3 linked regions of the Methylibium petroleiphilum PM1 genome follow. The main gene of each other region encodes a partner of the protein of the gene in region 3 in a complex. Links are inferred from orthologs where the notes say so. Each region holds a gene or a part of one and is shown on either strand. Other genes may lie near its edges.

The links.
Region 1: the proteins of holA (region 3) and dnaX are in contact, whole or in part, in a cryo-EM structure (PDB 8GIZ), measured with the Escherichia coli proteins. The link is inferred for Methylibium petroleiphilum PM1 from one-to-one orthologs.
Region 2: the proteins of holA (region 3) and dnaN are in contact, whole or in part, in a cryo-EM structure (PDB 8GIZ), measured with the Escherichia coli proteins. The link is inferred for Methylibium petroleiphilum PM1 from one-to-one orthologs.

The regions. Positions count from the first base shown.
Region 1 is NC_008825.1:2,701,217-2,704,497, reverse strand. The notes cover bases 1-2,923. They hold dnaX (DNA polymerase III subunit gamma/tau), read left to right. Parts: upstream 1-501; coding sequence 502-2,346; downstream 2,347-2,923. Other genes in these bases: recR (recombination mediator RecR), read left to right, coding at 2,851-2,923; MPE_RS12775 (YbaB/EbfC family nucleoid-associated protein), read left to right, coding at 2,372-2,698; MPE_RS12785 (AIR synthase-related protein), read right to left, coding at 1-381. In the rest of the region: more of recR, read left to right, coding at 2,924-3,281. UniProt on the Escherichia coli protein: Part of the beta sliding clamp loading complex, which hydrolyzes ATP to load the beta clamp onto primed DNA to form the DNA replication pre-initiation complex.
Region 2 is NC_008825.1:1,070-4,234, forward strand. The notes cover bases 1-2,807. They hold dnaN (DNA polymerase III subunit beta), read left to right. Parts: upstream 1-754; coding sequence 755-1,861; downstream 1,862-2,807. Other genes in these bases: dnaA (chromosomal replication initiator protein DnaA), read left to right, coding at 1-520; gyrB (DNA topoisomerase (ATP-hydrolyzing) subunit B), read left to right, coding at 1,959-2,807. Also shown: more of gyrB, read left to right, coding at 2,808-3,165. UniProt on the Escherichia coli protein: Confers DNA tethering and processivity to DNA polymerases and other proteins. Acts as a clamp, forming a ring around DNA (a reaction catalyzed by the clamp-loading complex) which diffuses in an ATP-independent manner freely and bidirectionally along dsDNA.
Region 3 is NC_008825.1:232,450-236,061, forward strand. Bases 361-3,255 are described here. They hold holA (DNA polymerase III subunit delta), read right to left. Parts: upstream 2,407-3,255; coding sequence 1,315-2,406; downstream 361-1,314. Other genes in these bases: MPE_RS01060 (EAL domain-containing protein), read right to left, coding at 361-568; MPE_RS01065 (methylamine utilization protein), read right to left, coding at 570-1,154; MPE_RS01075 (LPS-assembly lipoprotein LptE), read right to left, coding at 2,419-2,928; leuS (leucine--tRNA ligase), read right to left, coding at 2,934-3,255. In the rest of the region: more of MPE_RS01060, read right to left, coding at 1-360; more of leuS, read right to left, coding at 3,256-3,612. UniProt on the Escherichia coli protein: Part of the beta sliding clamp loading complex, which hydrolyzes ATP to load the beta clamp onto primed DNA to form the DNA replication pre-initiation complex.

The sequences.
Region 1 (3,281 bases), 2.5 Mb from region 3 along the record:
CCATTCGCTGCCGCCGGCGGCCCAGTAGGCCTGCACCACCAGCGGCGTCGCGCCGACGGTGATCAGGTCATTGATCGCCATCGCGATGGTGTCCTGCGCGATGCCGGCGTAATAGCTCTGGCCGGTCAGCGCCTTCATCTCGTCGGCGACGAGAGCCTTCGAGCCCAGGCACTCGACGATGCTGGCCAGGTAGAACGGCCCGACGTCGACCACGTAGGCCGACTCGCCACGCGACGCCGCCACTTCGCCGAAACCGTGCGCGGCGAGGTTCTTCGCGGTGTCCTTGGCGGCACGCTGCGCGGCCACTTTCAGCGGGTCGATCAGGTCGTAGTTGACGCCGGCCTGTTCGTAGCTCAGCGGGGTGGGGGTGGGCGTGGTCATGGTCGGCAGGGCAGGGGCCCGATGAGCGGATGGCGCGGCGCGGGCAGGCCGCGGATTCGCACCGATTATCCGGCACCCCTGTGGCCGGGGGCTTCCACCCCGGCCGGTAAACTGCCGGGCATGAGCACCTTGGTCCTGGCCCGCAAGTACCGTCCACGCCACTTCGGCGAGATGGTCGGCCAGGAGCATGTGGTGCAGGCGCTGGCCAACGCGCTCACCTCGCAGCGGCTGCACCATGCCTACCTGTTCACCGGCACGCGCGGCGTCGGCAAGACCACGGTGTCGCGCATCCTCGCGAAGAGCCTCAACTGCACCGGGCCCGACGGTCAGGGAGGCATCACCGCGCAGCCCTGCGGTGTGTGTCCGGCCTGCCGCGACATCGACGCCGGCCGCTTCGTCGACTACACCGAGCTCGACGCGGCCTCGAACCGCGGCGTCGACGAGATCTCGCAACTGCTGGAACAGTCGGCCTACAAGCCGGTCGTCGGGCGATTCAAGGTCTTCATGATCGACGAGGTGCACATGCTCTCCAGTACCGCGTTCAACGCGATGCTGAAGACGCTGGAGGAGCCACCCGAGTACCTGAAGTTCGTGCTGGCGACGACCGACCCACAGAAGGTACCGGTCACGGTGCTGTCGCGCTGCCTGCAGTTCAACCTGCGGCCAATGGCGCCCGAGACGGTGCTCGCGCACCTGGAGCAGGTGCTGGCGGCCGAAGGCATCTCGGCCGAGCCGGGGGCGCTGCGGCTGCTGGCGCGCGGCGCGCACGGCTCGATGCGCGATGCGCTGTCGCTCACCGACCAGGCCATCGCCTTCGGTGCCGGCACGCTCCAGGAAGCCGGCGTGCGCCAGATGATAGGCGCCGTGGGCCGCAGCCATGTCTATGCGCTGATCGATGCGCTGGCCGCCGGTGACGGCGCCGGCGTGGTGGCCACGGCCGACGCACTGCGCGCCGAGGGCCTGTCGGCCGAGGGTGCGCTGGAGGAGATGGCGGTGGTGCTGCAGCAGCTCGCGTTGCTGCAGGTGCTGCCCGATGCGCTGGACGCCGCCGATCCCGACACCGCGGCACTCGTGCAGCGCGCCGGCCTGCTGCCGGCCGACGAGACGCAGCTGCTCTACAGCATCGCGCTGCACGGCCGCGCCGAGCTGGCGCTGGCGCCTGACGAATACAGCGGCCTGGTGATGGTGCTGCTGCGCATGCTGGCGTTCAGGCCACCGGGTGCTGCACGCACCGAGACGGTGGTGCGGCCGGGCCAGGCTACGCCCGCAGCGGCGCCGCGTGCCGCAACCGCCCTCGTGCGTGGCTCGGCACCTGCCGTGCCGCTGGCCCGCTCGCCGGCAACCGCGAGCCTTGCCGTGGCGCCACCGTCCAAGGCGGACCCCGTGCCGACCCGACCGCCTGCGCCGCTGATTGCGAAGAGCCCGTCCAGCGTCCCGCCATGGGAGGACGACATCCCGCTGGCGGAAGAAATGTCCCAGCCCCCGGCGACGGTGGCACCGCGCCCCGCACCACCGACCGTCGCGCGCGACGACGCGGCTGGTGGTCCTGCGCCGACCGAGATGACCCGCGGTCCGCTGGGCGACCGCTGGGCCGCGCTGGTGCGCCAGCTGACCGATGCGAACGCGATCGCGGCGTTGGTCCGCGAGCTGGCGCTGCAGGCCGAGTGCGTGGCCATCGATACCGGCGAAACGCGGCTGCGGCTGCGCGTCGAGCGAGAGAGCCTGCGCAATCCGAACCATGCCGAACGCCTGCAGGCGGCACTGGCCGCCGCGCTGGGTCACGCGGTGGTGCTGGACGTCGAGGCCGGTGTGGTGAACGACACGCCGGCACGGCGCGATGCAGCGGCGCGCGAGCAGCGCCAGCGCGAGGCCGAGGCGCTGATCCACAACGACCCCTTGGTGCTGCAGCTCACGGCGCAGTTCAAGACGGCCCGCATCGTGCCGGGGTCGATCAAACCCGTCTGACCCATTCGAACCACCGGAGAACGACATGCTCAAAGGACAACTGGCCGGCCTGATGAAGCAGGCGCAGGCCATGCAGGACAACCTGAAGAAGGCACAGGACGAACTGGCGCTGATCGAGGTCGAGGGCCAGTCGGGTGCCGGGCTCGTGAAGGTGCTGATGACCTGCAAGCACGACGTCAAGCGCATCACCATCGACCCCAGCCTGCTGGCCGACGACAAGGACATGCTCGAGGACCTGGTGGCAGCGGCCTTCAACGACGCGGTGCGCCGCGCGGCGGCGACCAGCGAGGAAAAGATGGGCAAGCTGACGGCAGGAATGCCGCTGCCGCCGGGCATGAAGTTGCCGTTTTGATGGCTCCCCCCCGTTGCGGCTGCGCCGCTCCCCCTCGAGGGGGCGACGCTGGCGGGCCGGCAGAGCCGGACCCGCGGCGTCCGCTCGGTGGGACGGTGGCGTGCTGCCATTCCTTTGCCGCGGACTGTTCCTGATGATCGAGTCGCTGAGGCATGGCTGCGTCGTCCACGCTTGAGTCGCTGACCGAGGCCTTGCGCCGCTTGCCGGGTGTGGGCGTGAAGTCGGCGCAGCGCATGGCCTACCACCTGCTGCAGCACGATCGCGAGGGCGCGCTGCGGCTCGCGCGTGCGCTGGAGCAGGCCGTGGCGACGGTGAGGCACTGCGAGCGCTGCAACACCTTCACCGAGGCCCCGGTGTGCAGCACCTGCCTCGATCCGGCGCGTGAACGCCGGCAGTTGTGCGTGGTCGAGACGCCGGCCGATCAGGCAGCGGTCGAGCGCAGCGGCAGCTACCACGGGCTGTACTTCGTGTTGATGGGGCGGCTGAGCCCGCTCGATGGCATCGGGGTGCACGACATCGGGCTGGAGAAACTGCTGGCGCGTGCCACCGATGGCGAGGTGCAGGAACTGATCGTCGCCACCAA
Region 2 (3,165 bases), 230 kb from region 3 along the record:
GCCGCCCGAGCTGGAAATGCGCGTCGCGATCCTGATGAAGAAGTCCGACGTCGAAGGCACGCCGATGCCCGAGGACGTGGCCTTCTTCGTCGCCAAGAACGTGCGCGCCAACGTGCGCGAGCTCGAGGGCGCGCTGCGCAAGGTGCTGGCCTATGCACGCTTCAGCCAGAAGGACATCAACATCGCGCTGGCCCGCGAGGCACTGAAGGACCTGCTGTCGATCCAGAACCGCCAGGTCGGCGTGGAGAACATCCAGAAGACGGTGGCCGACTTCTACAAGATCAAGGTCGCCGACATGTACTCCAAGAAGCGTCCCGCCAGCATCGCCCGGCCACGCCAGATCGCCATGTACCTCGCCAAGGAACTGACGCAGAAGAGCCTGCCCGAGATCGGCGAGCTGTTCGGTGGTCGTGACCACACCACCGTGCTGCATGCGGTGCGCAAGATCGGCGGCGAGCGCGGCAAGAACACCGAACTGAACCAGCAGCTCCACGTGCTGGAACAGACCCTCAAGGGCTGAAGCATGCGCATGCCGAGGCCGTCAAGTGACAAAGCTGGGGACAACTCCGGAACAAGCAGAGAGTCATCCACAGCCCGAGCCAGGCCACCAGAGTTGTTGTGGTCGGCTCCCGCGCAAACCGAGCCACGACCCACAGGGTTGAAGCCCAGCTAAGTGATTGCCGGAACAAGCGAAAATGGCCTTGTCCACACGAAGTGCCGGCCCCTACTAAAACGACTACCTGAAGAGGTTTAAATGATTGTCTTGAAGAGCCCGCAGGAAAAATTTCTGGGTGCACTGCAAGCCGTCGCCGGCATCGTCGAACGGCGTCATACCTTGCCGGTGCTGGCCAACGTGCTGATGCGCAAGACCGGCAACGCGATCGAATTCACCACCAGCGATCTCGAGATCCAGGTCCGCACCCAGGCCGAGTTCGACGGCGACGCCGGCAACTTCAGCACCACGGTCGGAGCGCGCAAGCTGATCGACATCTTGCGCACCCTGCCGGCCGACCAGAACGTGACGCTCAGCAGCGCGCAGAACAAGCTCACGCTCACCGGCGGCAAGAGTCGCTTCACGCTGCAGACGCTGCCGGCGGAAGACTTCCCGCTGGTGCAGGAGGCAGCTGATTTCGGCCCGGCCTTCAGCGTGCCGCAGAAGAGCCTGAAGGCGCTGATCGCCCAGGTGCACTTCGCGATGGCGGTGCACGACATCCGCTACTACCTCAACGGCATCCTGTTCGTCGCCGAGGGCAAGAGTCTCACGCTGGTGGCCACCGACGGCCACCGCCTGGCGCTGGCCCAGGCCACGCTCGATGTGGAGATGCCCAAGCAGGAAGTCATCCTGCCGCGCAAGACCGTGCTGGAGCTGCAGCGCCTGCTGAAGGACGAAGACACCGCCATCGAGATGCGCTTCGCCGGCAACCAGGCCAAGTTCGCGTTCTCGGGCATGGAGTTCGTGACCAAGCTGGTCGAGGGCAAGTTCCCCGACTACAACCGCGTGATCCCCAAGAACCACAAGAACCACGTGACGCTGGGCCGTGCGCCGCTGCTGGCCAGCCTGCAGCGCGCCGCCATCCTGACCAGCGAGAAGTTCAAGGGCGTGCGCCTGAACTTCGACCCCGGCACGCTGCGCATCGCCTCCAGCAACGCCGAGCAGGAAGAGGCCAAGGAAGAGCTCGAGATCGACTACGGCGGCGACGCCATCGAGATCGGCTTCAACGTCACCTACCTGATGGACGTGCTGGCCAACATGGGCCAAGAGATGGTCACCTTGTCGCTGCAGGATTCCAACAGCTCGGCTCTCGTCACCGTGCCCGAGCAAGGCGGCTTCAAGTACGTGGTGATGCCGATGCGGATCTAGCCCGCAACCCAGCCGACACCAGCACAGCGGGCCGCGAGCCCGCTGCAGCGTTTTTGAAGGGGCCGGTCCACCGGCCCCGTGATGGAAAAGAGCCCCCATGAGCGACCCCAAGACCCCGCAACACGACGCCCAGAGCGGCGTCACGCAGCAACCCGTGCCGTCGGCGGAAGGCCATGCCATCTCCGTGGGTTCGGACGCGTCGGTGGCCTATGGAGAGGGCTCCATCCAGATCCTGGAAGGCCTGGAGGCGGTTCGCAAGCGGCCCGGCATGTACATCGGCGACACGTCCGACGGCACCGGCCTGCACCACCTCGTGTTCGAGGTGGTCGACAACTCCATCGACGAAGCCCTGGCCGGCCACTGCGACGACATCGTGGTGACCATCCACTCCGACAACTCCATCAGCGTCACCGACAACGGCCGCGGCATCCCCACCGGCGTGAAGATGGACGACAAGCACGAGCCCAAGCGCAGTGCCGCGGAGATCGCGCTGACCGAGCTGCACGCTGGCGGCAAGTTCAACCAGAACAGCTACAAGGTCTCGGGCGGGCTGCACGGCGTGGGTGTGAGTTGCGTCAACGCGCTCTCGAAGTGGTTGCGCCTCACCGTACGCCGCGAAGGCAAGGTGCACCTCATGGAGTTCCGGCGCGGATTCCCGCAGGACCGTGTGCTGGAGATGCGCAACGGCTTCGAGGTCTCGCCGATGGCCATCGTGGGCGACACCGAGAAGCGCGGCACCGAAGTGCACTTCCTGCCCGACGAAGAGATCTTCACCAACATCGACTTCCACTACGACGTGCTCGCCAAGCGCCTGCGCGAACTGAGCTTCCTGAACAACGGCGTGAAGATCCGCCTGGTCGACGAGCGCAACGCCAAGGAAGACAACTTCGCCTACGCCGGCGGCGTGAAGGGGTTCGTGGAGTTCATCAACACCGGCAAGAAGGTGCTGCACGGCAACATCTTCCACGCGCTGGGCGACAAGATGAGCGAGTTCAACACCAACATCGGTGTCGAAGTGGCGATGCAGTGGAACGACGGCTACAGCGAACAGGTGCTGTGCTTCACCAACAACATCCCGCAGCGCGACGGCGGTACCCACCTCACCGGCCTGCGCGCGGCCATGACGCGCGTGATCAACAAGTACATCGAGGACAACGAACTCGCCAAGAAGGCCAAGGTCGAGATCGCCGGCGACGACATGCGCGAAGGGCTGGCCTGCGTGGTGAGCGTGAAGGTGCCCGAGCCCAAGTTCAGCAGCCAGACCAAGGACAAGCTGGTGTCCAGCGAAGTGCGCGGCCCGGTGG
Region 3 (3,612 bases):
ACGACAGCTGCTGCATCTCCTGCAGCAGGCTCGCCTCGATGCGGAAGCCCATCGCGACCCAGCCGATCGTCAGCGGCGCCTTCACCGGCACGGCCACCAGCTGGTAGGGCTCGCCGTCCAGCAGGACCAGGCGCTGCGTGGCGTCGGGGGCCGTGGCCAGCTGCCGCAGCGTGGGCAGGAAGCGCTCGGCGCCGTCGTGCGTGGCGGCCTTCAGGTTGAAGCGGGCATCGGTGAACACCGCCAGGCTCGCGCCGATGCGATCGCCCTGGTTGGCCAGCGCCGAGGCCAGCGTCTCGCCGTCGTTGCTGGCCACGGCGGCGCGGAAGCCGAAGTCGGACGCCAGCAGCCGCGCTGCATCGGTGAGCCGCCCCGCGTTCTGCGCCAGCAGGTGCTCGAACACCCGCTCGGCGGTGCGCAGCTCGGCGTTCACGGCGCTGCGGGCGTTGACGCTGATGCTGTTGCCGATCAGCAGCAGGCTGGCCAGCTGCACCACCAGCAGCAGGCCCAGGAACAGCGCGACGATGCGGAACTGCAGGCGCTTGGGCGTCATGAAGGCCGGCAGTGGCATCTCAGGGGGCCTTCGCGTCCAGCTTCACCGCGGCGGTGGCGGGGGTGCTGCCGAGCTTCAGTGGCTGGACCGGTGCCGGCCCGTCCACACCCAGCAGCGCGTGCCAGGTCTGCAGCTGGTGGTCGCCCGCGGGCAGCTCGAGCTGGGCGCGCCCGGCGCTGTCGGTGCGGGCGAAGTAGGGCGTGTCGACCACCCGGACGTAGGCGGTCATCGCGTCATGGATGTTGCAGCCGAGCACCGCGGTGCCGGGCTTGTCGAACACCACCGGTGCGGCCGGCGTGCCGGCGTAGAGCTTGAGCTCGAAGGTCTTGGTCGGCGAGAACGAATAGACGTGGTGGCGCACAGTGTCGAAGTTCGGGAAGCTGACGGCGGTGCCTGTCTGCACCGCCAGCACCGCAGGCGTGAAGCGCTTGTTCTTCTGGCCCAGCTCGGCGCTGACCCCGGGGGGTGCGGTGGGCGGGGTGCCCTTGACCTGCACCGCCACCACGGCGTCGGCCAGTGGCGTGCCCTCTTCGTCGGTCACCGTGATCACCAGCGGCACGGCATGAGCCGGCAGGCCGGCCAGCAGCAGGAGCAGGGTGGGCAATCCGGACAAACGGCGGTGCAGAGGCTTCATGGACGGGCAGGAGGCGATGGCGGCCGATCCGGGCCGGCCGGCGCGCATGATGCGCGAGCGCGAGCAATGGGGTGTCAGCCAGGGATATCGGCCGCGCGCGGACGTCCTGAAGGCGCGGCGACCCGACGCCTCAGGCCTGCAGCACGAGCCGCTGCGACGGGGTGCCGCGCGGCAGCTGGGCCGCCTGCATCGATCCCGCCAGCTGCAGCGCCAGCCGCTGCAGGCCGATCCAGGGGTCCTGCGGCCACTGCGGGTGCTTCAGACCCTTGACCAGGCCGTCACAGACATGGGCGGCCTCGATCAGGTGGTCGATCGTGCCGTCGCCGAGCCGGGGCAGCGCGCGCTCGAAGAGGCGCTCCTTGAGGCCCCAGATGCGGTTCTCGCGCAGCGCCATCGGCAGCGGCTTGCCGGCCGCGACGGCGTCCTTGCAGCGCCGCAATGCACGGATGTCCTCGGCCAGCGTCCAGTGCACCAGCACGGCAGCTTCGCCCTCGGCGCGCAGGCCGTCGAGCATGCGCAGCACGCGCGAGACCTGGCCGGCCAGCACCGCCTCACCGAGCTTGAAGACGCTGTAGCGCGCCACATTCAGCACCGCCGCCTCGACCTGTTCGAAGCTCAGTTCGCCGGCCGGGTACAGCAGGCCGAGCTTGGTGAGCTCCTGCTGGGCCGCCAGCAGGTTGCCCTCGACCCGGTCGGCAAAGAAAGCCAGCGTGCGCTGCCCCTCCTCGTCGGCGGCGACGCGCTGGTTCTGCGCCGCGAGGCGCTGCGCGATCCACTGCGGCAGCGCCTGACGTTCCACCGGGTCGAGGCGCAGCGTCACGCCGGCCGATTCCAGCGCGCCGAACCAGGCACTGCCCGACTGCTGGCGGTCCAGCCGCGGCAGCGTGACCAGCGTCACCACGCCCTCGGGCAGGTGTTCGCAATAGTGCTGGAGCGCCTGCGACCCGTCCTTGCCCGGCTTGCCCGACGGGATGCGGATCTCGACGATCTTGGCCTCGGCGAACAGGCTCATCGAGCTGGCCGCGCCGAGCAGCGAACTCCAGTCGAAGTGCGCGCCGGCGACATGATGGACCTCGCGCTCGGTGTGCCCGGCATCGCGCGCCGCGGCGCGGATGGCGTCGCTCGCCTCCAGCGCCAGCAGCGGCTCGTCGCCGTGCAGCGTGTACAGCGGACGCAGGCCCTTCTTCAGATGCGCATCGAGCTGGTCGGGCTTGATCTGCATGCGCTTGCGAGCCTAAGGGGCCGGCACGGCGGCGAGCTGGCGCATCACCTGGTCGACGATGTCGCTCTGCATGCCGCGGTAGAGCATGGCCTCTTCCTGTTCCTTGGCGAGTGCGTTGGTCTCGTTGTAGCTCATGTCGCGGCTCAGCAGCAACTCGGTGTCGCGGATCAGCAGCCGCCCGCCCGGCGTGCGCAGGCGAAAGCGCAGCCGCGTGCGCAGCGTGAACTCGCGCACCTGCCCGGCGGCGGTCTGTGCGGCGACCGACTTGTCGCGCACGTCCTCCAGCGCCTCGAGCACCACCTGGGCCTGGGCCGGCGACTCGACCACGCGCGTCGTGCCGCTGGCCTCGATGCTGCGCCGCAATTGCTCGGTGAACGGCGAGCGCTGCGGGAAGCCGACCAGCTGCACCGTCGAGAAGCTCAGTTTCGGCGGGCGGCGCAGCTGGAAACCGCAGCCGGACAAAGCAAGGGCCGACAGCGCGAGCGCGGCCTTCAGCGTGGTGCGACGGTGCAGAGGCGACATGCGGCTCACACCACCACGTTGACCAGCCGGCCGGGCACCACCACCACCTTCTTCGGCGTGCGGCCCTCGGCGAACTTCGCGAGCTCGGGGCTGGCCAGCGCAGCGGCCTCGATCGCCGCCCGGTCGGCCGACGCGGGCACCTTCAGCGCACCGCGCAGCTTGCCGTTGACCTGCAGCACCAGCTCGATCTCGTCCTGCACCAGCGCCTGTTCGTCGACCGCCGGCCAGGGCGCGTCGAGCAGGTCGCCGTGGGCCGCGGCGTAGCCGAGGTCCTGCCACAGCGCGTGCGCGATGTGCGGCGCGGCGGGGTAGAGCGCACGCAACAGGATGCCCAGGCCCTCGCGCAGCGCCGCGCGGTCGGCGGCGGTGTCGGCGAGCGCGGCGCTTTCCAGCGCATTGAGCAGCTTCATCGCGCCGGAGACGACAGTGTTGTACTGCAGGCGGTCGTAGTCGTGGCTCACCTGGCGCAGCAGCAGATGCACGTCGCGCCGCAGGTCGATGGCGGCGCGCGAGGCGTCGGCGAAGTCGGTGCCGGCGGCCTGCACGGCCTCGCGCTGCTTCGTCGCGAAGGCCCACAGCCGGCGCAGATAGCGGAAGCTGCCCTCGGCACCCGAGTCCGACCACGCGGCGCTCTGGTCCGGCGGGCCGGCGAACATCGTGAACAGGCGCGCCGTGTCGGCGCCG